3 regions of the Streptomyces sp. NPDC007971 genome follow, and region 1 is predicted to be linked to each of the others. Evidence: riboswitches for the same ligand, from Rfam matches in the RefSeq annotation. Region 1 holds a riboswitch; each other region holds the start of a gene.
The links. Region 1 has a riboswitch for thiamine pyrophosphate ahead of ACFZCP_RS30760 (thiamine ABC transporter substrate-binding protein). Riboswitches for the same ligand answer to the same signal wherever they lie in the genome.
Positions count from the first base shown of each region.

Region 1 (7,478 bases):
TCACCAGGAGCAGCGCGACGGTGACGAGGACCGAGGCGAGCAGCGCCCACTGCCCGGCCCCGCGCGGTCGGCGGGCCGTGACCGCGGCGTCCACCAGGCGCAGGGCGGTCTCCCGCCGCCGTACCGTCCGGGCGTGCACGGCGAGGATCGCGCCCACCGCGACGAACTGGACGACGGTGAGGACGGCGGCCGTGGACAGGTCGAAGATCTCGGAGGTCTGGCGGTAGATCTCCACTTCGAGGGTGGAGAAGGTGGGCCCGCCGAGGATCTGCACCACGCCGAAGGAGGTGAAGGTGAACAGGAACACCATCAGCGCGGCGGCGGCGACGGCGGGCGCGAGGGCCGGCAGGGTCACCTTCCGCCAGGCCCCGAGGGGCGAGGCGCCGAGCATCCGGGCGGCCTGTTCCTGCCGGGGGTCGAGCTGGGCCCACAGCCCGCCGACCGTGCGGACGACGACCGCGTAGTTGAAGAAGACGTGCGCCAGCAGGATCGCCCACACCGTGGTGTCCAGCCGCAGACCCCACAGGTCGTCCAGCAGTCCGCCGCGCCCGACCAGTGCCAGGAAGGCGGTGCCGACGACGACGGTCGGCAGCACGAACGGGACCGTGACGACGGCCCGCAGCACCTGCTTGCCGGGGAAGTCGAGACGGGCGAAGACGTAGGCGGCGGGCAGGGCGAGCAGCAGGGTGAGCGCGGTGGAGGCGAGCGCCTGCCAGGTGGTGAACCACAGCACGTGGCGGATGTCCGGCCGGGTGACGACGTCCGCCATCCGGCCGAACTGCCAGACTCCGTCCACCTTCAGCCCGCGCGCCACGATCGCGGCGACGGGCCAGGCGAAGAACACGGCGAAGAACGCGACGGGCAGGGCCATGAGCCCGAGCCGCGCCGCGCTCCCACGGCGCTTCCCGGCCGTCGGCCCGGCCGCTTCGTCGGCGGCCGGGCCGGCAGCCGCCCCCGCCGCTACTTCAGTACGAGCGACGTCCACGACTTGACCCACTGGTCGCGGTTGGCGGCGATCTTTTCGGGGGCCATCGTCTCGGGGCTCTTGGCGGCCGGCCCGTACTTCGTGAAGTCGGCCGGCACCGCGGCGCCCTTCACCACCGGGTACACGAACATGTTCAGCGGCATGTCCTGCTGGAACTCCTTGGAGAGCAGGAAGTCGATGAACGCCTTGCCGCCCTTGGTGTTCTTCGCGTTGCTCAGCAGCCCGGCGAACTCGATCTGCCGGAAGCAGGTGCCGGTCGCGACGCCCGTCGGGGCGGTGTCGGGCCGCTTCTTGGCGTAGATCACCTCGGCGGGCGGGGAGGAGGCGTAGGACACCACGAGCGGCCGGTCGCCCCCGGCCTTCTTCCCCTCGGACGAGCCGGAGAACTCCTGGGAGTAGGCCTGCTCCCAGCCGTCGACGACCTTGACGCCGTTGGCCTGGAGCTTCTTCCAGTAGCCCTGCCAGCCCCCGTCCCCGTACTGGGCCGCGCTGCCGAGCAGGAAGCCGAGGCCCGGCGAGGAGGTGGCCGCGTTCTCGGTGACGAGGAGGTTCTTGTACGCGGGCTTGGCCAGGTCGGCGAAGGTCTGCGGCGGGGTCAGGTGGTGCTGGGCGAAGTAGGCCTTGTCGTAGTTGACGCAGATGTCGCCGTAGTCGACGGGCGTGACCCGGTGCTTGTCCTTGTCGAGCTGGTAGGCGGCACCGGCCGTTGCCAGGCCCTTCGCCGCGTACGGCTGGAACAGGCCGTTGTCGAGGGCCCGTGACAGCAGGGTGTTGTCGACGCCGAAGAAGACGTCGCCCTGCGGGTTGTCCTTGGTCAGGATCGCCTTGTTGACGGCCTGGCCGGCGTCGCCGCCCGGCAGGACCCGCACCTTGTAACCGGACTGCTTCTCGAAGTCCTTGAGCACGTTCTTGGACACGGCCCACGAGTCGTGGCTGACGAGGGTCACGGTCCTGGAGTCCGTGGCGCCCTTGGTGTCCGTCGATCCGCATGCGGACAAGGTGACCAGGCCGAGGCCGACCGCCGCGGCCACGAGGGTCTTGGTGTGCACGTGAATGTCCTCCTGGGGTTGGCCAGGAAGAACGCGGCCCCGCCCGGTCCCTCGGAGAGGATTGCGGGCAGGGCGCAACAGCATGAGTGAAGACCGAACTTCCTACCCAGAATGACCTGGGCAAGGTTCAGAGGGTCTGCGGCCCGATCGCCGCACTCTCAGCGCTGTGGCGCTCCCCTGTCGGAATATGAAGATGTTGAGACGTAATCGAACGCAGCCAGATTACCGCTCGGTGGCCGCGAGCTGACCGCACGCCCCGTCGATCTCCTGGCCCCGGGTGTCCCGGATCGTGACCGGCACTCCGTGGGCGGCGATCGCCTCCACGAACGCCTTCTCGTCCTCGGGGCGCGAGGCCGTCCACTTCGACCCCGGCGTCGGGTTCAGCGGAATGAGGTTGACGTGCACGGGCTTGCCCCTGAGCAGCCGCCCGAGCCGGTCACCACGCCAGGCCTGGTCGTTGATGTCCCGGATCAGCGCGTACTCGATGGAGAGCCGGCGCCCGGACTTCTCGGTGTACTCGAACCCGGCGTCCAGCACCTCGCGCACCTTCCACCGCGTGTTCACGGGGACGAGGGTGTCGCGCAGCTCGTCGTCCGGGGCGTGCAGGGAGATCGCCAGGCGGCACTTGAAGCCCTCGTCGGCGAACCGGTGGATGGCGGGCACCAGCCCGACGGTCGACACGGTGATGCCCCGCTGGGACAGCCCGAGTCCGTCCGGGGCGGGATCGGTGAGCGCACGGACGGCGCCCACCACACGCTTGTAGTTGGCGAGCGGCTCGCCCATCCCCATGAAGACGATGTTGGACAGCCGCGACGGGCCGCCGGGAACCTCGCCGTCGCGCAGCGCCCGCATCCCGTCCACGATCTGATGGACGATCTCGGCGGTCGACAGATTCCGGTCGAGCCCCGCCTGCCCGGTCGCGCAGAACGGGCAGTTCATCCCGCACCCCGCCTGGGAGCTGATGCACATGGTCACCCGGTCCGGGTAGCGCATCAGCACGGACTCCACGAGGGTGCCGTCGAACAGGCGCCACAGTGTCTTGCGGGTCGTGCCCTGGTCGGTCGACAGATGCCGGACGACGGTCATCAGCTCCGGGAAGAGCGCCTCGCGCAGCATGTCCCGCGAGCCGGCCGGGATGTCGGTCCACTGCTCGGGGTCGTGCGCGTACCGCGCGAAGTAGTGCTGCGAGAGCTGCTTGGCGCGGAACGGCTTCTCGCCGATCTCGGCCACCGCTTCCTTGCGCTCGGCGGGTGTGAGGTCGGCAAGGTGCCGCGGCGGCTTCTTGGCTCCGCGCGGGGCGACGAAAATGAGTTCTCCGGGCTTAGGCATGGCCTTATCAGTGTCGCAGATCCAATCGGGTGACCTGGGGACTCGGTCGTGCGGGTGGCCGCCACCGGTCGTTCCCAGGTGTCGTGCCACCCCTCGGACGACCCGCGGACGACCCGCGGACGACCCGCGGACGGCCCACGGACGACCCGCGGACGGCCCACGGACGGCCCGGCCCGCCGAGGGCAGCGAGAGCGTCTTCGCAGGTTGAAGCTCTGCACGTCCGCCGGCCGACCGGATGCGGGCCGCCGCCGGGCCCGTGGTGTTCGTGACACCGACCCCCTAGAATCGAACGCGCGAACGAATCCATGCTGCCCCGTCCGGAGCTGGTGCGCTTCGCGCGTCGCGTCATGGCCCAGTGCCCATGGGCGACTGCTGGACCGTGGCGCACCGGCGCCCGGAAACGCATGACCGAAAGAGCGGTGATCCCATGGGCATGCCCCACAAGCGACCCGTGGTCGTACATCCACCGTCGCGGGGCGGTCGACGCCGCGTGACGGTGGCCGCGGAGTCCCTTGGTCTGGCAGGCGGCCCGGGGGACGTCGAGGAGTTCCTGAGACGGGCAGGACTCGACGACGTCGACCCTTCGACATCAGATCTGATCGAGTGGCGTGGAGGCGGACCGGACGTGTGGACGGCCGCGTAGGACTACGGCTACGGCTACGACTACGACTACGACTACGAACGAGGCGGAGACCGAGTGCGGGCGCTCGGCCGGGGTTCGCGCCGAGCGCCTGCGTGGGCGCTTGTGTGAGCGGTCGCCGAGTCGGGCGGCAGCCACGCCGAGGTCGTCCCCCCGCATACTTCGGTCCCTCCACGCCGGGGGCGTCCCCTCGCGCGCTATCGGGCGGTCGGTCACCAGGCGACCGGCAGCTCGGCAAGGCAGTGGAAGACGGGGTTCTCGCGGAAACGGAGGCGGGAGGCCTCACAGGCCAGGCGGAGGGTGGGCAGCCTGGAGAAGAGGGAGCCGAGGGCGAGTGTCACCTCCTGCCGGCCCAGCGACGCGCCGAGGCAGAAGTGGGGGCCGTGGCCCCACAGCAGATGGCCGGAGGCGTCGCGGTGGATGTCGAGACGCTCGGGATCGGGGAAGACGGCGGCGTCGTGGTTGGCGGCGACGAGACTGATCATCACCGACTCGCCCTCCTTGACCAGGGTCTCGCCGATCCGGAGGTCCTCGGTGGCCTGGCGCACGACGCCGTCCTGGATGATCGACCAGAACCGCATCGACTCCTCCACGAACTTCGGCAGGAGCGCCCCGTTGTCGGCGAGGACCTCGGCGCGCAGCCCGTCGTCGGTCAGCAGGCTCAGCGTGCTGACCGCGATCTGCGTGGCGGTCGACTCATGGCCGGCGATGAGCAGCAGCTTGAGGATTCCCAGGAGATCGGCGCGGTCGAGTTCGCCGGTGGCCATGTGGTGGACGACGAGACGGCTGACCAGGTCGTCACCCGGGTCGTGCTCCTTGGCGCGCGCGTTCTCGTCGAGGAAGCCGATGATCCGGTGGTGCGCCGCCAGGGAGAGGTCCGGGTCACCATCCGTGAGCAGGATCTGGGTCTGCTCCAGGAAGAACGCGGTGTGCTCGTCCGGGATCCCCATCAGCCGTGCGATGACCAGCGCCGACACCTTGGCCGCGAAGTCCCGTACCAGGTCGGCCGGTTGCGGGCCGGCGGCCAGCGCGTCGGCCGCCCGGTCGGTCAGCTCCTGGACCTGGGGCCGCAGGGCGCGCACCCGGCGCACGGTGAACTCCGGAGCGACCATCCTGCGCAGCCGGCCGTGCTCCGGGTCGTCCATGCGCAGGAATCCGCTCGGCCGGTCGTCGGCGGGCACCGGGATGCGCAGCGGAAATCCGGGCCGGGTCTCGTCGGCGCTCAGCCGGGGATCCTTGAGGGCGGCCTTCACCTCCTCGTAGCGGGTGATCAGCCAGACCAGCTGTTCCTCACCGGCGCCCGCCGGCAGACGGACCAGCGTCGGCGGGCCGTCCCGTACCGCACCGAGGGCCGGCGGCGGCGACATCGGACACACGCGGGCCAGCGGCCAGTCGAGCACGCTGGAGTAAGCACTGAGCATGCTCCTCCCCCTTCATCGCGTACGAACACCCGCGCCGGCCGGCATCCCTGGCGGCGGGGGCCCCAACCGGACCACACAAGCACCGGCCGCTGACACCCCGGTGACCCGCCGCTGACCCCCGCCACCGGTTCACGTGGGCCGCGCTCCGGCGGGGTGATCCCTCGGAACGCGAGGCGCCGGCCGACGTGCGCCGGGTGTCGGAAACCCGCTTGGCCGCGCCCTGCGGGCTCCCTACGCTGAGGCCATGCCTCCCGCGAAGACCTCGTACGTCTGCCTGTCCTGCCGGGTCTCGTACAAGCTGTGGCCCGACCCGTGGCGGGAGCGGAGGACCTGCCCACGCTGTGCGGGCGCGCTGAGGCACGCGGGATCCGCCTTCGCCGCGCCCCCGAGGCGGGACCGGGCCGCCTGGCGCACCCTCACGGTGCTGCTCCATGCGGGAGTGCACTTCCGCATGGGCTGCAGCGACGGCCCCGGCTACCGGCCGCGCACCCTGCGCGAGGTACGCGAGCGGCTGGTGTACGCCCGCCGTACCGGCGAGCCGGCCGCGACGGCCCTGTGCCGGGCCGACCTGCCGTGACGGGCCTGGGCTCCCTCACCCGAACCGTTCCCCCGCCGGCCGACCCGGTGGACGCCCAGGGGGACTGGACCGAGGCGGAGGAGCGGCTCGGGGTACGGCTGCCCGCGGACTACAGGCTGCTGGCCGCGGCGTACGGCTGGGGCGAGTTCTGCGACTACCTGTACCTGCGCACACCGTTCGGGACGAGTCCGTACAACGTCCTGGAGCGGTACGACGGCCTGCTGGTCTGGGGCGTCACGATGGACGCCGACCGGCTGTGCTGGCGCACCGACGGGGATCCCGACCAGTGGCCGGTGGTGGTCGTGGGCCGGGGCACCGGGCGGGAGGAGTTCGCGACCGGCGTGGCCGGGTTCATCGAGGAGTGGGTGACGGGGCGGCTGTCCACCACGGTGCTGGCCGGCATGGAGCCGGATCTGCAGCCCTGGTTCAACACCTTCCGGCCCCGCCTGCACCGCTGCCTGCGGCTCTCCGAGGGCTCACGGCCCTACGACGAGCGGCTGCGCATCCTTCGGGACGTACTGGCCCCGACCGTGGACCGGGGGTCGTGGCAGTCCGCGGACGGCGAGCAGGGCCAGGACCACTTCGCGACCGGCGACTCGGACTGGCATCTCACCTACGACCGTTCCCACCCGCACCAGATCCGTGTCTCCTTCCCGCCCGGGGACCGCACCCAGGTCCGCGACCGCCTCTTCGCTGCCGTCCGGCTCATGGGCTGCACCCTCCTGGAGATCACCGCACCCGACGGCCTGCCGCTGGCGGACTGGGACGCCGACGACGCCTGACCCCCCGGGCGCCGCTCCCCGCGCAGCGGGTGTACGACGACGGGCCCCGCCCTGTACTCAGGACGAGGCCCGAAAGCCGCACGCGGACGGTCCTCACGCGGAGCCGACGAAGACCACCATCAGCAGCCACACCACCGGAGCGGTGGGCAGCAGGGAGTCCAGGCGGTCCATGATGCCGCCGTGCCCGGGAAGCAAGGTGCCCATGTCCTTGATGCCCAGGTCACGCTTGATCATGGACTCGCCGAGGTCGCCGAGGGTGGCGCTGGCCGCGACCGCGAAGCCCAGCAGGAGACCCTGCCACCAGCTGCCGCCGTCGATCAGGAACTGCATGCACAGGGCGCCCGCGACCATGGCGAAGAGCACCGCGCCGAGCAGGCCCTCGCGGGTCTTGCCGGGGCTGATGCGCGGGGCGAGCTTGTGCTTGCCGAAGCGCCAGCCGACGGCGTAGGCACCCGTGTCGCTGACGACCGTCAGGAGCAGGAAGGTCAGCACCCGCCACGGGCCGTCGTCGGCGGTGAGCATGAGCGCGACGAACGTGGCCAGGAAGGGCACGTAGAACGCCGCGAAGACACCGGCCGTGACGTCCTTGAGGTAGCCCTCGGGCGGCTCGGTCATGCGCCAGACCAGAACCGCGAGCGCGGTCAGGGCCATGGCGACCCAGGCACCCTCGACTCCCCGCGCGTACCCCGCGACGA
Region 1 is NZ_JBIBJK010000016.1:144,083-151,560, forward strand. It holds gene ACFZCP_RS30755 (ABC transporter permease subunit) at 1-871, opposite strand, end outside; gene ACFZCP_RS30760 (thiamine ABC transporter substrate-binding protein) at 961-2,034, opposite strand; TPP riboswitch at 2,116-2,223, opposite strand; gene rlmN (23S rRNA (adenine(2503)-C(2))-methyltransferase RlmN) at 2,257-3,363, opposite strand; gene ACFZCP_RS30770 (cytochrome P450) at 4,216-5,424, opposite strand; gene ACFZCP_RS30775 (deoxyxylulose-5-phosphate synthase) at 5,669-6,001, shown strand; gene ACFZCP_RS30780 (SMI1/KNR4 family protein) at 5,998-6,783, shown strand; gene ACFZCP_RS30785 (phosphatidate cytidylyltransferase) at 6,877-7,478, opposite strand, start outside.

Region 2 (7,478 bases), on a different contig from region 1:
CAGAGCGACCGGCTGCTGCCCGCCGCCCACCGGCTCCAGGCCGACATCGGGCGCCATCTGGGCTCGCTGGCGCTCTCTATCAGTATCTGAAAACTCACTCCTTGTGATCTGTCGTGTACGTTGAGCAAGATTTGACCACGGTCGAAGGGTTTTAATCCCGGCCAATCGATGTCATACGACGGGGTAGGCGATGCGTGAATCCGTACAGGCAGAGGTCATGATGAGCTTTCTTGTGTCCGAAGAGCTCTCCTTCCGCATTCCGGTGGAGCTGCGGTACGAGACCTGTGATCCCTATGCCGTGCGGCTGACCTTCCATCTGCCCGGTGACGCCCCGGTGACCTGGGCCTTCGGCCGTGAGCTGCTGATCGACGGGGTCGGGCGGCCGTGCGGCGAGGGGGACGTGCACATCGCGCCCGCCGACTCCGAGCTGCTGGGCGAGGTGCTGATCCGGCTTCAGGTCGGCGGCGACCAGGCCCTGTTCCGCTCCTCGGCGCCGCCCCTCGTGGCCTTCCTCGACCGTACGGACAAGCTGGTGCCGCTCGGCCAGGAGGGTGCACTGGCCGACTTCGACGCGCACCTCGACGAGGCCTTGGACAGGATCCTGGCCGAGGAGCAGAGCGCAGGCTGAAAGGTCACGGCAACGGGGCGCCGGTCGCTCCGCCGCGCCGCACGAGATTGTGCAGTAACGCTTCTCCTGTCGGTTCCCGGGCCTGTGGGGCCCAGGTCACCGCTTCCGGCGCCGGCCCCTGCCGCCGCGCGCCGGAGCGAGCTGGGCCCCCGCGGGGTCCGCGCCCGGTCCTGGCCGGTCCGCCGAGACCACCAGGGCGGCGAGCGCGGTGGTGACCGGGACCGAGGCCACCAGGCCGATGGACCCGACCAGCGTGCGCACGATCTCCTCGGCGACCAGCTCGCTGTTGGCGACCGTGCCCACGCTGCTCTGCGCGATCGAGAACAGCAGCAGCAGCGGCAGCGCGGCTCCGGCGTAGGCGAGGACGAGGGTGTTGACCACGGAGGCGATGTGGTCGCGGCCGATGCGGATGCCTGCCCGGTACAGCCCGCGCCAGCCCATCGCGGGGTTGGCCTCGTGCAGCTCCCAGACCGCCGACGTCTGGGTCACCGTCACATCGTCCAGGACGCCCAGCGAACCGATGATGACGCCGGCCAGCAGCAGACCGCTCATGTCGATCGACGGATACAGGCCGTGGATCAGACCGGTGTTGTCGTCCGTGTTGCCGGTGAGCGCGGCCCAGTCGATGAACTCCGAGCCGAGAATGCCGATCAGCAGCAGGGACACCAGGGTGCCGAGCACTGCGACCGACGTACGGGCCGACAGCCCATGGCACATGTACAGCGCGATGAGCATGATCGCGCTCGCCCCGACGACGGCCACCAGCAGCGGGTTCGAGCCCTGCAGGATCGCGGGCAGGATGAAGAGCGTCAGCACCCCGAAGCTCACGGCCAGGGCGACCAGCGCCATGACACCGCGCATCCGGCCCACCACCACGACCGCGAGCGCGAAGATCCCCGCCAGCAGCGCCATCGGGAACTTCCGGTCCACATCCGTGACGGAGTACTGCAGGTCCTTCGGCGCCGAGGGCTCGTAGGCGACCACGACCTTCTCGCCCTGGCGCAGCTGCCGCGACTGGTCCGGCTGCACGATCTCGGTGAAGGTACGGCCCTTGTCCTTGCCCGTGTCGACCCGGACCGTCGCCTTTTTGCAGGTGCCCTTCGGCTCCTGCTGCGCCGGGTTGCCCTCGGCGCTGGAGGTGTCACCGGTCGAGGTGCCCCCCGAGGCGTTCACCGACTTGCAGCTCACCTCGACCACCTGGGAGACCGTGGCCCGCTGCGTCTGACGGTCGAAGCCGACGCCGGTGCGCTCGTGCGGAGGTGCTCCCCCGGGCCAGAGCACCACCAGGCCGACGACGACCGCCGCGGTGAACGGGATCAGGATCGCCGCGATGACCTTGCGCAGATGCTTGGAGACGGGTGCGGCGGGTCCGTGGCTGTGACTGTGCCCGTGCGAGTGGCCGTGGCCGCCGCTCGGTGCCGGGGCATCCGGGTGCTCATGTCCGTGCCCATGTCCGTGCCCGGCCCTGGCCTCTTGGCGCTGTCCGTCGCCGGTCGCGTGGCCGTCATGGCTGTGTCCGCCGCCCTCTCCGGAGCCGCCTCGATGCGGCGGCTCCGGAGGCGGATACGGGTACTGCTCCATCGTGGTCACCGACCGATCATCGCAAGAACGACAGGGGCCCTCTGTTCACCGCGCCCGAATTGACGCTAGCGTGGAGGCACCTTTGCACACGCGGGAGCTCGGAGCACCGGGCTGAGAGGGCGCTGACCTCCGTATTCGCGATGTTTCACGTGGAACGAGCTTTCACGGGACACATCGACAGACGGAAACCGCTGCGTCGACCGCCGAACCTGTTACCGGGTAATGCCGGCGTAGGGAGTAGGTCTCATGACCAACAAGGACGCACGCACGCCTGCCTCCGTCCAGGACGAGAAGTCCCAGGAGGCCGGGAAGTCCATCGGCTGGCACAAGGCGTATGTCGAGGGCACCCGCCCCGACCTGCGCGTGCCGGTCCGCCAGGTGCACCTCACCAACGGGAAGTCGGTCACGCTCTACGACACATCGGGCCCGTACACCGATCCACTCGTCGACACCGACGTCCGCAGGGGCCTGCCGCCCCTGCGGGAGAACTGGATCATCGGCCGCGGCGACACCGAGGAGTACGCGGGCCGTCCCGTCCGCCCCGAGGACGACGGGATCAAGCACACCTCGCCGCGCGGCGGGCTGCGCAACCTGGATGCGGTCTTCCCGGGACGTCCGCGCCAGCCGCGCCGCGGCCGGGACGGCAAGGCGGTCACGCAGCTCGCGTACGCCCGCCGGGGTGAGATCACGCCGGAGATGGAGTACGTGGCCCTCCGGGAGAACGTGTCGCCCGAGGTGGTTCGTGAGGAGATCGCGGCAGGCCGCGCGGTCCTGCCGGCCAACGTCAACCACCCGGAGATCGAGCCGATGATCATCGGCAAGCGGTTCCTGGTGAAGGTCAACGCCAACATCGGCAACTCCGCCGTGACGTCCTCCATCGAGGAGGAGGTGGAGAAGATGACCTGGGCGACCCGCTGGGGCGCCGACACGGTCATGGACCTCTCCACCGGCCGCAACATCCACACCACCCGCGAATGGGTACTGCGCAACTCCCCCGTCCCCATCGGCACCGTGCCGCTCTACCAGGCACTGGAGAAGGTCGACGGCAGGGCCGAGGACCTGACCTGGGAGATCTACAAGGACACGGTCATCGAGCAGGCCGAGCAGGGCGTGGACTACATGACCGTCCACGCGGGCGTACGCCTGCCGTACGTCCCGCTCACCGCCAACCGCAAGACCGGCATCGTCTCGCGCGGCGGCTCGATCATGGCGGCCTGGTGCCTGGCGCACCACAAGGAGTCGTTCCTGTACGAGAACTTCGAGGAACTCTGCGAGATCCTCGCCGCCTACGACGTCACGTACTCGCTGGGCGACGGCCTGAGGCCGGGTTCGATCGCGGACGCCAACGACGAGGCGCAGTTCGCGGAGTTGCGCACCCTCGGGGAACTCAACCGGATCGCCAAGCGTTTCCACGTACAGACGATGATCGAGGGCCCCGGGCACGTCCCGATGCACAAGATCAAGGAGAACATCGACCTTCAGCAGGAGATCTGCGATGAAGCTCCGTTCTATACGCTCGGCCCGCTGACCACGGACGTCGCACCGGCGTACGACCACATCACCTCCGGTATCGGCGCCGCGATGATCGCCTGGTGGGGCACGGCGATGCTCTGCTACGTCACGCCCAAGGAGCACTTGGGCCTGCCCAACCGTGACGACGTCAAGACCGGCGTCATCACCTACAAGATCGCGGCGCACGCGGCCGACCTCGCCAAGGGGCACCCGGGTGCTCAGGAGTGGGACGACGCGCTGTCCGACGCCCGCTTCGAGTTCCGGTGGGAGGACCAGTTCAACCTCGCGCTGGACCCCGACACGGCACGGGAGTTCCACGACGAGACGCTGCCGGCCGAGCCTGCCAAGACGGCCCACTTCTGCTCCATGTGCGGGCCGAAGTTCTGCAGCATGAAGATCTCGCAGGACATCCGGCGCGAACACGGTGGCAGCCGGGCCGAGATCGAGGAGGGCATGGCCCAGAAGTCGAAGGAGTTCGCCGAGGCGGGGAACCGGGTGTACCTGCCGATCGCGGACTGACGCATCCGGACCGGCGCTGCTCCTTGGCGCCCACGGCCTCGGGAGCAGCGCCATCAGTGACCGGCGATGAGGGGGGGCGGGCCGTGGGTCCCGTGGTGTTGCAAGCGGTGTCGGCTCCGGTCCGGTCCCTTGTCTGGCAGGGCGACGATCTGGTTGATCCCGTGGGAGGTCGCGCCTGGAATCCAGCCGGCGTGGAGCGCCGGATCTCTTCCGGTCACGGTCCCGGGTTCGACACATGCATGGTCTCTCCCTCCGGCCGCTACAGCGTTGTCCGCGCCGAGCGCGGGACGAAGGCTCTGCTGCTGGAGGGAAAGCGCGTCGTCCGGGAGCTCACGCGCAGCCCGCACCACGCCGAGGACTTCGACTACCCCGTGGCACTGGGAGCGTTGCGGGACGGCCGGGAGATCCTGGTTCACTGCCCGGAGGACTATGCCGTCCTCCAGGTCGAGGACGTCGCGTCGGGACAGCGACTCACCACAGGACACGTCAGGCCAAGGATGTCCTTCATTCCCGGTTGTCGGTGAGCCGGGACTGGATGCCGAAGTGGTGTCGGCGTGCTGGCTCGACCAGGACCGCCTGGCTGTGGCGACCGGTGACTACGTCCTCGATGACGAGGAGGTGCCCACTATGGGCCCTCAGCAACTCGGCGTGTGGTCCCTCTCCCGGCGCCGGTGGCTGCACCGGAATCGCACCACTTTCGAGGTCGGCACCCTGATGGCAGAGGGCAGCCGAGTCGTCTCCTTGCACGGGCACCCCCGACTGATCGACGTCACGACCGGTTCGGTTCTGGCGGAGTGGCCCGAGCTGGACGTATCGAGGCGAGACGGGGCCTACGGCGTCACCCATGTCCGGGGCCCGGTTGCGGCGTTGCACCCCGACGGTACGCGCCTGGCGGTTGCTCAGGCCGAGGGCATCGCGCTCGTCGAACTGCCCGCTCTCGACGCGTGACCACGAGTGACTCCGGCTCGAACGTGCCGTCTGCACGGGCAATCGGGTCCGTTCGCCGATCGCAGGCGCAGGCGCGTGCGCGTGTGGTGCATTGCGCCGCGGGGTGCGGCCCGCCGCGGGCACTCGGCGGTCGGCCGCACGTCCGGCCCCGTTCGGCGGTGTCCCTCGGCGGGCGCGGGCCGTGGGCTATTCCGGCTGGTGCTCCGGGCCGCCGAAGTCGGGGCTCGTGTAGTCCGGGCTGGAGAAGCTCGGGCGGCCGGAGGCCGAGCCGTCGTCGGGGCTGCTGAACCCGGGCCGGTCGTAGCCGAGGCGTGGCATGCGGCCGGTGGAGGCGGGCGGGACCGTGGGGTGCAGGGCCGCCGTGTCGGGCTGGGCGAGTGCGTCCCGCAGGAACGGCACCATGCCGTGCTCCAGCAGGGCGTCCCGCCAGGCCTCTCTGGCTCTGGCCACCGCCTCGCTCGCCGCGTCGTGGCCTTGGGCGTCCGCCGCGGCGCTGTTGCGCAGGGCGGTGAGCAGCAGCCCGATCGCGGCGACCAGGATCGCGGCCGCGGCCACGCCACCGAAGACCCAGCCCGCGGTGAGCATGGTCTGGGCAAAGCCCTGGCCCGGGTCCAGCATCTTCAGGATGTAGCCGACGAGCAGGAAGATCGCGGCGGCGGTTCCGGCGAGGACGGGGGCCAGCACCGCGATCACGGCGACGGCGCCCGCTCCGGCGCTCTCGGCGGCCTCGCCGAGCGTGGTGGCGAGGCCTGTCGTGCCCGAAGCCGCGTCCGGATCCGCGTGAGCGGAGTCGCGGGCGGCCGAGGGGGCGGACGGTGCCGGGTGACGCAGGTCCTCGCGGACCCTCACGTAGTGCTGGTACTCGCTCGCCGCGGCCGCCGCTATGAGTGCGGTGGCGTTGAGCGCCATGGTGCGCAGCTGCTCGGGGTTGAGCCGCTGTCCGACAGCGGCCAGCTCCGGCCGGTGTGCTGCGGAGCGCAGCGCCTCATCGAGGATCCGCTCGAATTCCTGGCGGTCCTCGCTCAGCAGGTGCTGCGGAACGCTGTTCATGTGCATCCCCCGGTGCTCCGTAGGGCTTGGGGCTCGCACACCGGCGAGCCGTCGGGCAGAAACGGAGGGGAGCCTGCTACGGATAAGCCGATGGTAGAGCCGTGACGGCACGCGGTGACAGGGGGTTGCCGGAATTCGCGTGCCTGGCTGGGCGCATCCGTTCGTGGGCGCGCCCGACGGGCGGATGCCCCGGAAACGCTCAGGTCTCCAGAGGAAGTTGCTGGACCAGCAGTTTTCCGGCCATGGTCACGCCACCATCCATGGCGATGGCGAGCCCGTCGGCGTAGACGTGGGGGCCCTCGACCACCGGCCCGCCGTCCTCTTCGCCGTCCTCCGAGCCGACCTCGCCCAGCAGGTAGGGAATGGGGCTGTGGCCGTGAACGACGCGGGTGCCGCCGTACATGTCGAGGAGGGAGCGCACGGCGTCGGCGCCGCCCTCGTCGCGGAAGGAGAAGCGCTTGGTGAACTTGCGGAACAGGTCCCAGCACTCGTCCGCGTCGTTACGGGTGAGCGTTTCGCGGACGGTGTCGTTGACCGCCTCGATCGAGTCGCCGTAGTCGAGGTAGGCGGTGGTGTCGGAGTGGAGGAGGAGATACCCGTCGACCTCCTCGACCGCGTCGAGGCGGGCCATCCACTGCAGGTGGTGGTCCTGGAGGCGGTCCATGTCGGTCTTCTGCCCGCCGTTGAGCAGCCAGGCCGCCTGGAAGGTGGCGGTGCCCGCACCGGAGTTGACGGGGGTGTCGGCGAACCGCTTGGCGCCGAGCAGCAGCAGCTCGTGGTTGCCCATGAGGGCCTTGCAGTAGCCGCCGGCCGCAGCGGCCTCGGCGGAGAGCCGCATCACCAGGTCGATGACGCCGATGCCGTCCGGGCCGCGGTCGGTGAAGTCGCCGAGGAACCACAGCCGGGCGGTGCCCGCGCACCACTGGCCGGCGGTGTCGATCAGGCCCTTCTCCTGCAGGGCGGCCACCAGTTCGTCGAGGTAGCCGTGGACGTCGCCGACGACGTACAGCGGTCCGGGGCCCGCCGCAGGCCGGGGCGCCGGTGCGGCGGGGGCAGGGAGTGGGTCGACGGAGACCTGGAGTGTGTCGCCGCGGTTGATGACGGGCAGGTCGCGCTGGGTGGGCGTGTACCCCTCGGGGTAGCCCTCGGCCGCGGACGGGACGGTGTCGGCGGGGTGGCTGGCGACGTACGGACCGGTCTCGTTGACGTACGCGGGTACCCGGAAGTCGCGCAGCGTCGC
Region 2 is NZ_JBIBJK010000011.1:105,878-113,355, forward strand. It holds gene ACFZCP_RS23815 (IclR family transcriptional regulator C-terminal domain-containing protein) at 1-90, shown strand, start outside; gene ACFZCP_RS23820 (SsgA family sporulation/cell division regulator) at 191-628, shown strand; gene ACFZCP_RS23825 (YibE/F family protein) at 725-2,209, opposite strand; TPP riboswitch at 2,290-2,463, shown strand; gene thiC (phosphomethylpyrimidine synthase ThiC) at 2,456-4,240, shown strand; gene ACFZCP_RS23835 (hypothetical protein) at 4,297-4,764, shown strand; gene ACFZCP_RS23840 (hypothetical protein) at 4,787-5,188, shown strand; gene ACFZCP_RS23845 (hypothetical protein) at 5,375-6,244, opposite strand; gene ACFZCP_RS23850 (metallophosphoesterase) at 6,438-7,478, opposite strand, start outside.
Region 2: another riboswitch for thiamine pyrophosphate. It lies ahead of thiC (phosphomethylpyrimidine synthase ThiC); the one in region 1 lies ahead of ACFZCP_RS30760 (thiamine ABC transporter substrate-binding protein).

Region 3 (7,478 bases), on a different contig from region 1:
GGACTTCCGCGGCTCGCAGTGAGCGCGGCCGGGCTTCAGAAACGGTACTGCTCGTCGTAGCCGGTGCCCGGCTGCGGCTGCTGCCCGTGCCCCTCGTACGGGTAGGGCTGCTCCTGCGGGAGTTCGGCGCCGTAGGTCTCGTCGGTGCGCTGCTGCGGGACCCACACCCCGCCGGCCGGCGTCTGGCCGTAGCCGCCGGTGGCGTACGGGTCCTGGGCGTAGCCCTGCTGGCCGTACTGCTGCTCGTACCCGGTGTTGTACGAGGCTCCGCCGTAGGACTGGGAGCCGATGTACGGGTCGGAGTAGTTGGCGTACTGCTGCTGGCCGCCGGCCTCGTAGCCGTAACCCTGCTGGCCGTAGCCCGAGTAGTCGTAGGCGTAGTTCTGGTCGGCCCCCGGGGTGGCGGAGGCGTAGCCCGGGTTCTGGGCCTGGGCGGCGTCCGGCTGGGGGGCGCCGCCGTAGACGCCGTAGGAGCCGGTGTCGTCCGGGAGGGGCTGGGGCTCGTAGACGGCGGTGGTCTCGGCGGCGGGCTCGGGCGGACGGGGGGTGAAGACGTCGTCGCGGTCGTAGTCGTCGTCGCCGTAGGCGAGCTGCTCGTGGCCGTAGGCGCCGTCCCGGTCGTCCCCGTCCTCCAGGTCGGAGACCTCCAGGGTCGGGTCCTGGCGGTCGGCCCTGCCACGGCGGCGCTTGCTGCCGCCGCCCTCGGCCTCGGGGTCCGGCCGCTTGACCGCCCAGCCGGCGGCGAAGCCGCGGCGGAAGGACAGCGTGACGTAGGTCTGGCCGAGCGCGAAGGCGATCGCGCCCACGCCGATGACGATGACGGACGGCATCAACACGCCCACCACGACACCGAGGAAGCCCGCGAACGCGAGCAGGCGCCAGCGCAGTCGCGCCTTGTACTGCAGCAGTACCTCGCCGAGCAGCCACAGTGCGACGACGCCGAACGCGATGTAGAGGACCGTCCAGCCCATGTACGCCCCTCTCCCAGTAACCGCTACGCAGTGTGTCGTACGGCGGTGCGGCCGGTCTAGGCCTGCGGGTGGTGGTGCAGGCCCAGGTTCTCGTAGATCTCCAGGGTCGCCGTGGAGTTGTTGAGCGTGATGAAGTGCAGCCCTGGCACTCCCTCTGCCAGCAACCGCGCGCAGAACTCCGTGGCGAACTCGATGCCAATGGAGCGTACCGCCGCCGGATCGTCCTTCGCTGTGAGGATCCGCTCTTTCAGGACGTCCGGGAACTGTGCGGTGCTGAGCTTGGGCAGTCGTTCCAGCATCTTCACGCTGGTGACCGGCAGGACCTCGGGGATGACGGGGGTGTCGCAGCCCGCGGCCTCGACGCGGTCGCGCAGCCGCAGATACGACTCCGGCTGGAAGAACATCTGCGTGATGGCGTAGTCGGCGCCCGCACGGCACTTGTCGACGAAGTGTGCGACGTCGGTGTCCCAGTCGCTGGAGCGCGGGTGCATCTCCGGGAAGGCGGCCACGCCGACGCAGAAGTCGCCCGACTCCTTGATGAGCCGGACGAGCTCTGCCGCGTAGGTCAGGCCGCTCGGGTGCGCCACCCACTCGCCCATCGGGTCGCCGGGCGGGTCGCCGCGCACGGCGAGCATGTTGCGGATCCCCGCGTCCGCGTACTGGCCGATGATGTTGCGCAGTTCGGCGATGGAGTGGTCGACCGCGGTGAGGTGGGCGACCGGCGTGAGCGTCGTGTCCACGACGATCTGCTGGGTCTCCTTGACCGTCGTCGTGCGCGTGGAGCCGCCGGCGCCGTAGGTGACGGAGACGAAGTCGGGGGCCACCGCCTCGACCCTGCGCAGCGCGTTCCACAGGTTCCGCTCACCCTTGGGGGTCTTCGGCGCATAGAACTCGAACGAGTACGTCGACTTGCCGGTACCGAGGATGTCGCGCACGGTGCGTGCACGATCAGTCCTGGTGGATGCGGTTCCGAGGGCCATACCCGCAGGTTAGCCAGGGTCGAGCGGTCCCCCAACCGAATGCCGGAAATTTGCCTGATTTGCCGGGTTCCTGTCCACCCCTTGGACAGAAATCCGGACACCGGTCAGGACGGGACCCCCGGTGGCCCCGCGATCCCGTGGTCCCTACACCTGCCGCAGACGCTTCGCGAACTCCGCGGCGGCGGCTCCGGGGTCGTCCGCCTCGGTGATCGCACGGACCACGACCACGCGGCGGGCACCGGCGTCCAGCACCTCGTCCAGATTGCCGAGGTCGATGCCGCCGATCGCGAACCAGGGACGGTCGGTGCCCAGCGCGGCGGTGTGCCGGACCAGGTCGAGGCCGGGCGCGTGACGGCCGGGCTTGGTGGGGGTGGGCCAGCAGGGGCCGGTGCAGAAGTAGTCCACGCCCTCCTGGACGGCGGCCGCGGCCGCCTCGGACCCGGCGTGCGTGGACCGGCCGATCAGGACGTCGTCGCCGAGAATCGCCCGGGCCGCGGGGACCGGGAGGTCGCCCTGGCCCAGGTGGAGGACGTCGGCGCGGGCGGCGTGGGCGACGTCGGCCCGGTCGTTGACCGCGAGGAGCTTGCCGTGCCGGGCGCAGGCGTCGGCGAAGACCGACAGGTGCTCCAGCTCCTCGGCCGCCTCCATGCCCTTGTCGCGCAGCTGCACGATGTCGACACCGCCGGCCAGGGCCGCGTCCAGGAACTCGGCGAGGTCGCCCTGCCGTCTGCGGGCGTCCGTGCAGAGGTAGAGACGGGCGCCGGCGAACCTGCTGCGGGCGGTGTCGGACATGGGTGATCCCCCCGTGGTCGGTGTTCCATGGGTCGCGAGGGGGTGGCGTACGGGCCGTGGCCGGTACGCCACCCGGGGTAAGAGTCGGCTCAGACGGCGAGCGCCTGGGCGCGGCGCTTCACCTCCGTGCCGCGATTCTCGCTCAGGGCCTGCGCGGGGGTGCCGGGCAGGGTCGGGTCGGGGGTGAAGAGCCACTCGATCATCTCTTCGACCGTGAAGCCGTCGTCCCTCAGGAGCGTCAGGGTCCCGGACAGGCCCTTGACGACCTTGTCCCCGTCGATGAAGGCGGCGGGGACGTGCAGCGCCTTGTTCTCGCCTCGGCGTACGGCGACGAGCTGGCCCTCCTTGACCAGCTGCCGCACACGCGTCACCTCGACACCGAGCTGTTCGGCGATGTCGGGGAGGGTGAGCCAGGCGGGGACGAGAACATCAATCTTTGCGTCAATCTCGGTCACGGGACCTAGCCTGCCATCCACCACCGACAGTCGGAAGTCAGGCCCGGTCCACGTTGCGCTGCGCGGGGTGCGGTGCGGGGTGCCGTGCGCGCGGCGAACGTGCCGGAAGGAGGCCGTCGAGCGGCTGCGGCACCGCTGCGGCCGCTCGCGCCCACGCGGGGGGCAGGTCGGCACGGCCCCGCGCCCCTCCCGGGCGCTCAGCGGTCGGCGGTGGCGTCCTTCAAGGGCCGCGCCGGGTCGGTCAGCGCCTGCGGATCCATACGGCGGCCCGCCTCGATCAGCCGCCGCCCCTGGGCCAGATCGCGCGGCCTGCCCACGGCCAGCAGGGCCACCAGGCGGTCCTCGCGCAGCCAGCAGACGGTCCAGGCCGGGCCGGCCGGGTCGCCGCGCCACACCAGGCGGTCGGCCGCCGGATGGTGGCCGGCGTACTGGACGAACCGGCCGAACTGCTCGGACCAGAAGTACGGCACCGGGTCGTAGACCGCCGGGATCGCGCCCATGATGTTCGCGGCGACCGTGCGCGGCCCCTGCAGGGCGTTGTCCCAGTGGTGGACCAGCAGCCGGGCGCCGTACCGGGCGGAGGGGAAGGAGGCGCAGTCGCCGACCGCGTACACGTCCTCGGCCGAGGTGCGCAGGTGGGCGTCGGCCACGACCTCGCCGTGCGCGCCCAGCTCGACACCGGAGCCGGCCAGCCATGCGGTGGCCGGACGCGCACCGATGCCGACCACGACGGCGCCCGCGGGCAGCCGGGTGCCGTCGGCGAGCACCACCGTGCCGGGCTCGACGCGCTCCACGCGCGCGTGGGTGCGCAGCTCGGCGCCGCTGTCGGCGTACCAGGCGGTCATGGGGGCGGCGACCTCGGCGGGCAGCGCGCCCGCCAGCGGCCGGTCGGCGGCCTCGACGACGGTCACCGCGCAGCCCGCCTCCCGGGCCGCCGTGGCGAACTCGGCGCCGATCCAGCCGGCGCCGACCACCACGATGTCGTGCTGCCGGGCGAGCACCGGCTTGAGCCGTTCGGCGTCGTCCAGGGTGCGCAGCAGGTGCACGCCGGGCACGCCCTCGGTGCCGGGCAGCCGCATCGGTTCGGCGCCGGTGGCGAGGACCAGGACGTCGTAGGGCACGGGCCCCGCCTCGGTGTCCAGCTCGTGGTCGGCGGGACGCACGCCCAGCGCCTCACAGCCGAGCCGCAGTTCGATGCCGAGCGACTCGAAGTCGACGTCGAAGGCAGACCCCTCGGACGTGCCGAGGAGCACGGCCTTGGACAGCGGCGGCCGGTCGTAGGGCTGGTGCGGCTCGGCGCCGATCAGGGTCACGGTGCCCGTGCAGCCCTGTTCCCGCAGGGCCACCGCCGTCTGCACCCCGGCCATGCCGGCGCCGACGACGACCACGCGCCGCCCCTGTGCAGTGTCCTGCTGTGGTGTCTGCTCGCTCACCCGATCACCATAGACAACTGACGAATGGTCAGTCAGCGGGCGTGCTCAGTGACCTGTTCCACAGCACTCGTGCGCAGCCGGCCGCACCGCCGCAGGCCTGCGACCTGCGGCGTGGTCCGCCACGGGGCCCGGACCGGTCCGCCCGGCGCACGGGGCACGGGCCGGGGCTCTCTTACGGGCGGCGAGCGCCGCGGGCTAGGGTGGCCACCGTACAAGCACTCGCGGGAGCCCGGACGCACCGGGCTGAGAGGGAGGCTGGCGGCCTCCGACCGTACGAACCTGATCCGGGTCATGCCGGCGAAGGGAGGGGCTGGACGCCCATGTCGTCACGTACGTCCGACGTCCTCGTCATCGGGGGCGGGATCATCGGCCTGGTCACGGCCTGGCGTGCCGCGCAGCGCGGGCTCGCCACGGCCGTGGTGGACCCCGAGCCCGGCGGCGGGGCCGCGCGGGTCGCGGCGGGAATGCTGGCCGCGGTCACCGAACTGCACTACGGCGAGGAGACACTGCTCGCCCTCAATCTGGAGTCGGCCCGCCGCTATCCGGACTTCGCGGCCGAGCTGACCGAGCTGACCGGCCACGACCTCGGGTACCGCCGCTGCGGCACGCTCGCCGTGGCGCTGGACGCCGACGACCGCGCCCACCTGCGTGAGCTGCACGAACTGCAGCGGCGCTCGGGCCTGGAGTCGGAGTGGCTGTCCGGGCGGGAGTGCCGGCGCCTGGAGCCGATGCTGGCGCCCGGGGTCCGCGGCGGGCTGCGGGTCGACGGCGACCACCAGATCGATCCGCGGCGGCTGGCATCGGCCCTGGTGGCCGCGTGCGAGCGGGCCGGGGTGGTGTTCCACCGGTCGTGGGCCGAGCGGCTCGATGTGGCAGGGGGCCGCGCCACCGGCGTCACCACGTCTGAGGGCACCGGGCTCGGCGCGGGGCAGGTCGTGCTCGCGGGCGGGAGCCTGAGCGGGCGCCTGGCGGGCGTCCCCCGGGCCGTGCTGCCGCCGGTGCGGCCGGTGAAGGGGCAGGTGCTGCGGCTGACCGTGCCCGCGCGGTACGCGCCGTTCCTGAGCCGCACCGTGCGGGCCGTGGTGCGCGGCAGCCATGTCTACCTGGTGCCCCGGGAGAACGGCGAGCTGGTCGTCGGCGCCACCAGCGAGGAGCTGGGCTGGGACACGACGGTGACCGCGGGGGGCGTGTACGAGCTGCTGCGCGACGCCCATGAACTGGTGCCGGGCATCACCGAGCTGCCCCTGACGGAGACCCGCGCGGGACTGCGCCCGGGCTCCCCCGACAACGCGCCGCTGCTCGGCCCGTCCGGTCTGGACGGGCTGCTGCTGGCCACGGGGCACTATCGCAACGGTGTGCTGCTCACGCCGGTCACCGGGCACGTCATGGCCGAGCTGCTGGCCGGCGGTGAGCTGCCGGAGGAAGCCCGTCCGTTCACGCCGGGGCGCTTCGGCGCCGCACCCGAGGACCGGCCCGCGCCCGAGGACCGGCCCGCACTCATGGAGCAGCCCGTATGACCGTCTCCGTCACGATCTCCGTCAACGGGGAGCACCGGCAGGTCGCCCCGGGCACCGCGCTGGACGTCCTCGTCGGGACCCTCACCGCCGCGCCCTCAGGCGTCGCCGCCGCCGTCAACGAAACCGTCGTCCCGCGCGGTCGGTGGCCGCTCACCTCCCTGTGCGAGGGAGACCGCGTGGAGATCCTCACCGCAGTGCAAGGAGGCTGACCCATGGCCGACGATCCCTTCGTCCTCGGCGGTGTGCCCCTCGGCTCCCGGCTGATCATGGGCACGGGTGGTGCGCCGAGCCTGGACGTCCTGGAGCGGGCACTGGTCGCCTCGGGCACCGCGCTGACCACCGTGGCGATGCGGCGGGTCAATCCCGAGGTGCAGGGCTCGGTGCTGTCGGTGCTGGAGAAGCTGGGCATCGGGGTGCTGCCGAACACGGCGGGCTGTTTCACCGCCGGTGAGGCCGTGCTGACCGCCCGGCTGGCCCGGGAGGCGCTGGGTACGGACCTGATCAAGCTGGAGGTCATCGCCGACGAGCGGACGCTGCTGCCGGATCCGGTGGAGCTGCTGGATGCGGCGGAGACGCTGGTCGACGACGGGTTCACGGTGCTGCCGTACACCAACGACGATCCCGTGGTCGCCCGGAAGCTGGAGGACGTGGGCTGCGCGGCGGTGATGCCGCTGGGCTCGCCGATCGGCTCCGGGCTGGGCATCCGCAATCCGCACAACTTCCAGCTGATCGTGGAGCACGCGCGCGTACCGGTGATCCTGGACGCGGGCGCCGGTACGGCCTCGGACGTGGCCCTCGCGATGGAGCTGGGGTGCGCGGGGGTCATGCTCGCCTCCGCCGTCACGCGCGCGCAGGAGCCCGAGACGATGGCCGCCGCGATGAAGCACGCGGTGGAGGCGGGACGGCTGGCCCGGCTCGCCGGGCGGATCCCGCGCCGTCACTTCGCCCAGGCGTCCTCCCCGGCGGAGGGACGCGCGCACCTGGATCCGGAACGCCCTGCCTTCTAGGGTCCTTCCTTCGGACCGGGCCGGCTTCGGATCACGGCACCTCACGGCGGAAACCGGCACGCTCCGAAGGAGAGGCCCTGGGGGCGTACCACGAGGGTCACAGCTCTGCTGCATTCCGTCCCCGGAACGGCCCAACGGACGGGAGTGTCGGTCGCCCCTCGTACACTCGCCTGCGTGGATACGACCCTTCAGGACCCCCTCGTCGGGCAGGTGCTCGACGGCCGGTACCGCGTCGATGCGCGGATCGCGGTCGGTGGGATGGCCACGGTCTACCGGGCCCTGGACACCCGCCTGGACCGGGTTCTCGCGCTCAAGGTGATGCA
Region 3 is NZ_JBIBJK010000005.1:44,649-52,126, reverse strand. It holds gene ACFZCP_RS11585 (FAD-dependent oxidoreductase) at 1-22, shown strand, start outside; gene ACFZCP_RS11580 (hypothetical protein) at 36-971, opposite strand; gene metF (methylenetetrahydrofolate reductase [NAD(P)H]) at 1,028-1,951, opposite strand; gene thiE (thiamine phosphate synthase) at 2,096-2,743, opposite strand; gene ACFZCP_RS11565 (Rv2175c family DNA-binding protein) at 2,833-3,198, opposite strand; gene ACFZCP_RS11560 (FAD-dependent oxidoreductase) at 3,396-4,631, opposite strand; TPP riboswitch at 4,843-4,954, shown strand; gene thiO (glycine oxidase ThiO) at 4,952-6,148, shown strand; gene thiS (sulfur carrier protein ThiS) at 6,145-6,357, shown strand; gene ACFZCP_RS11545 (thiazole synthase) at 6,361-7,155, shown strand; gene pknB (Stk1 family PASTA domain-containing Ser/Thr kinase) at 7,330-7,478, shown strand, end outside.
Region 3: another riboswitch for thiamine pyrophosphate. It lies ahead of thiO (glycine oxidase ThiO); the one in region 1 lies ahead of ACFZCP_RS30760 (thiamine ABC transporter substrate-binding protein).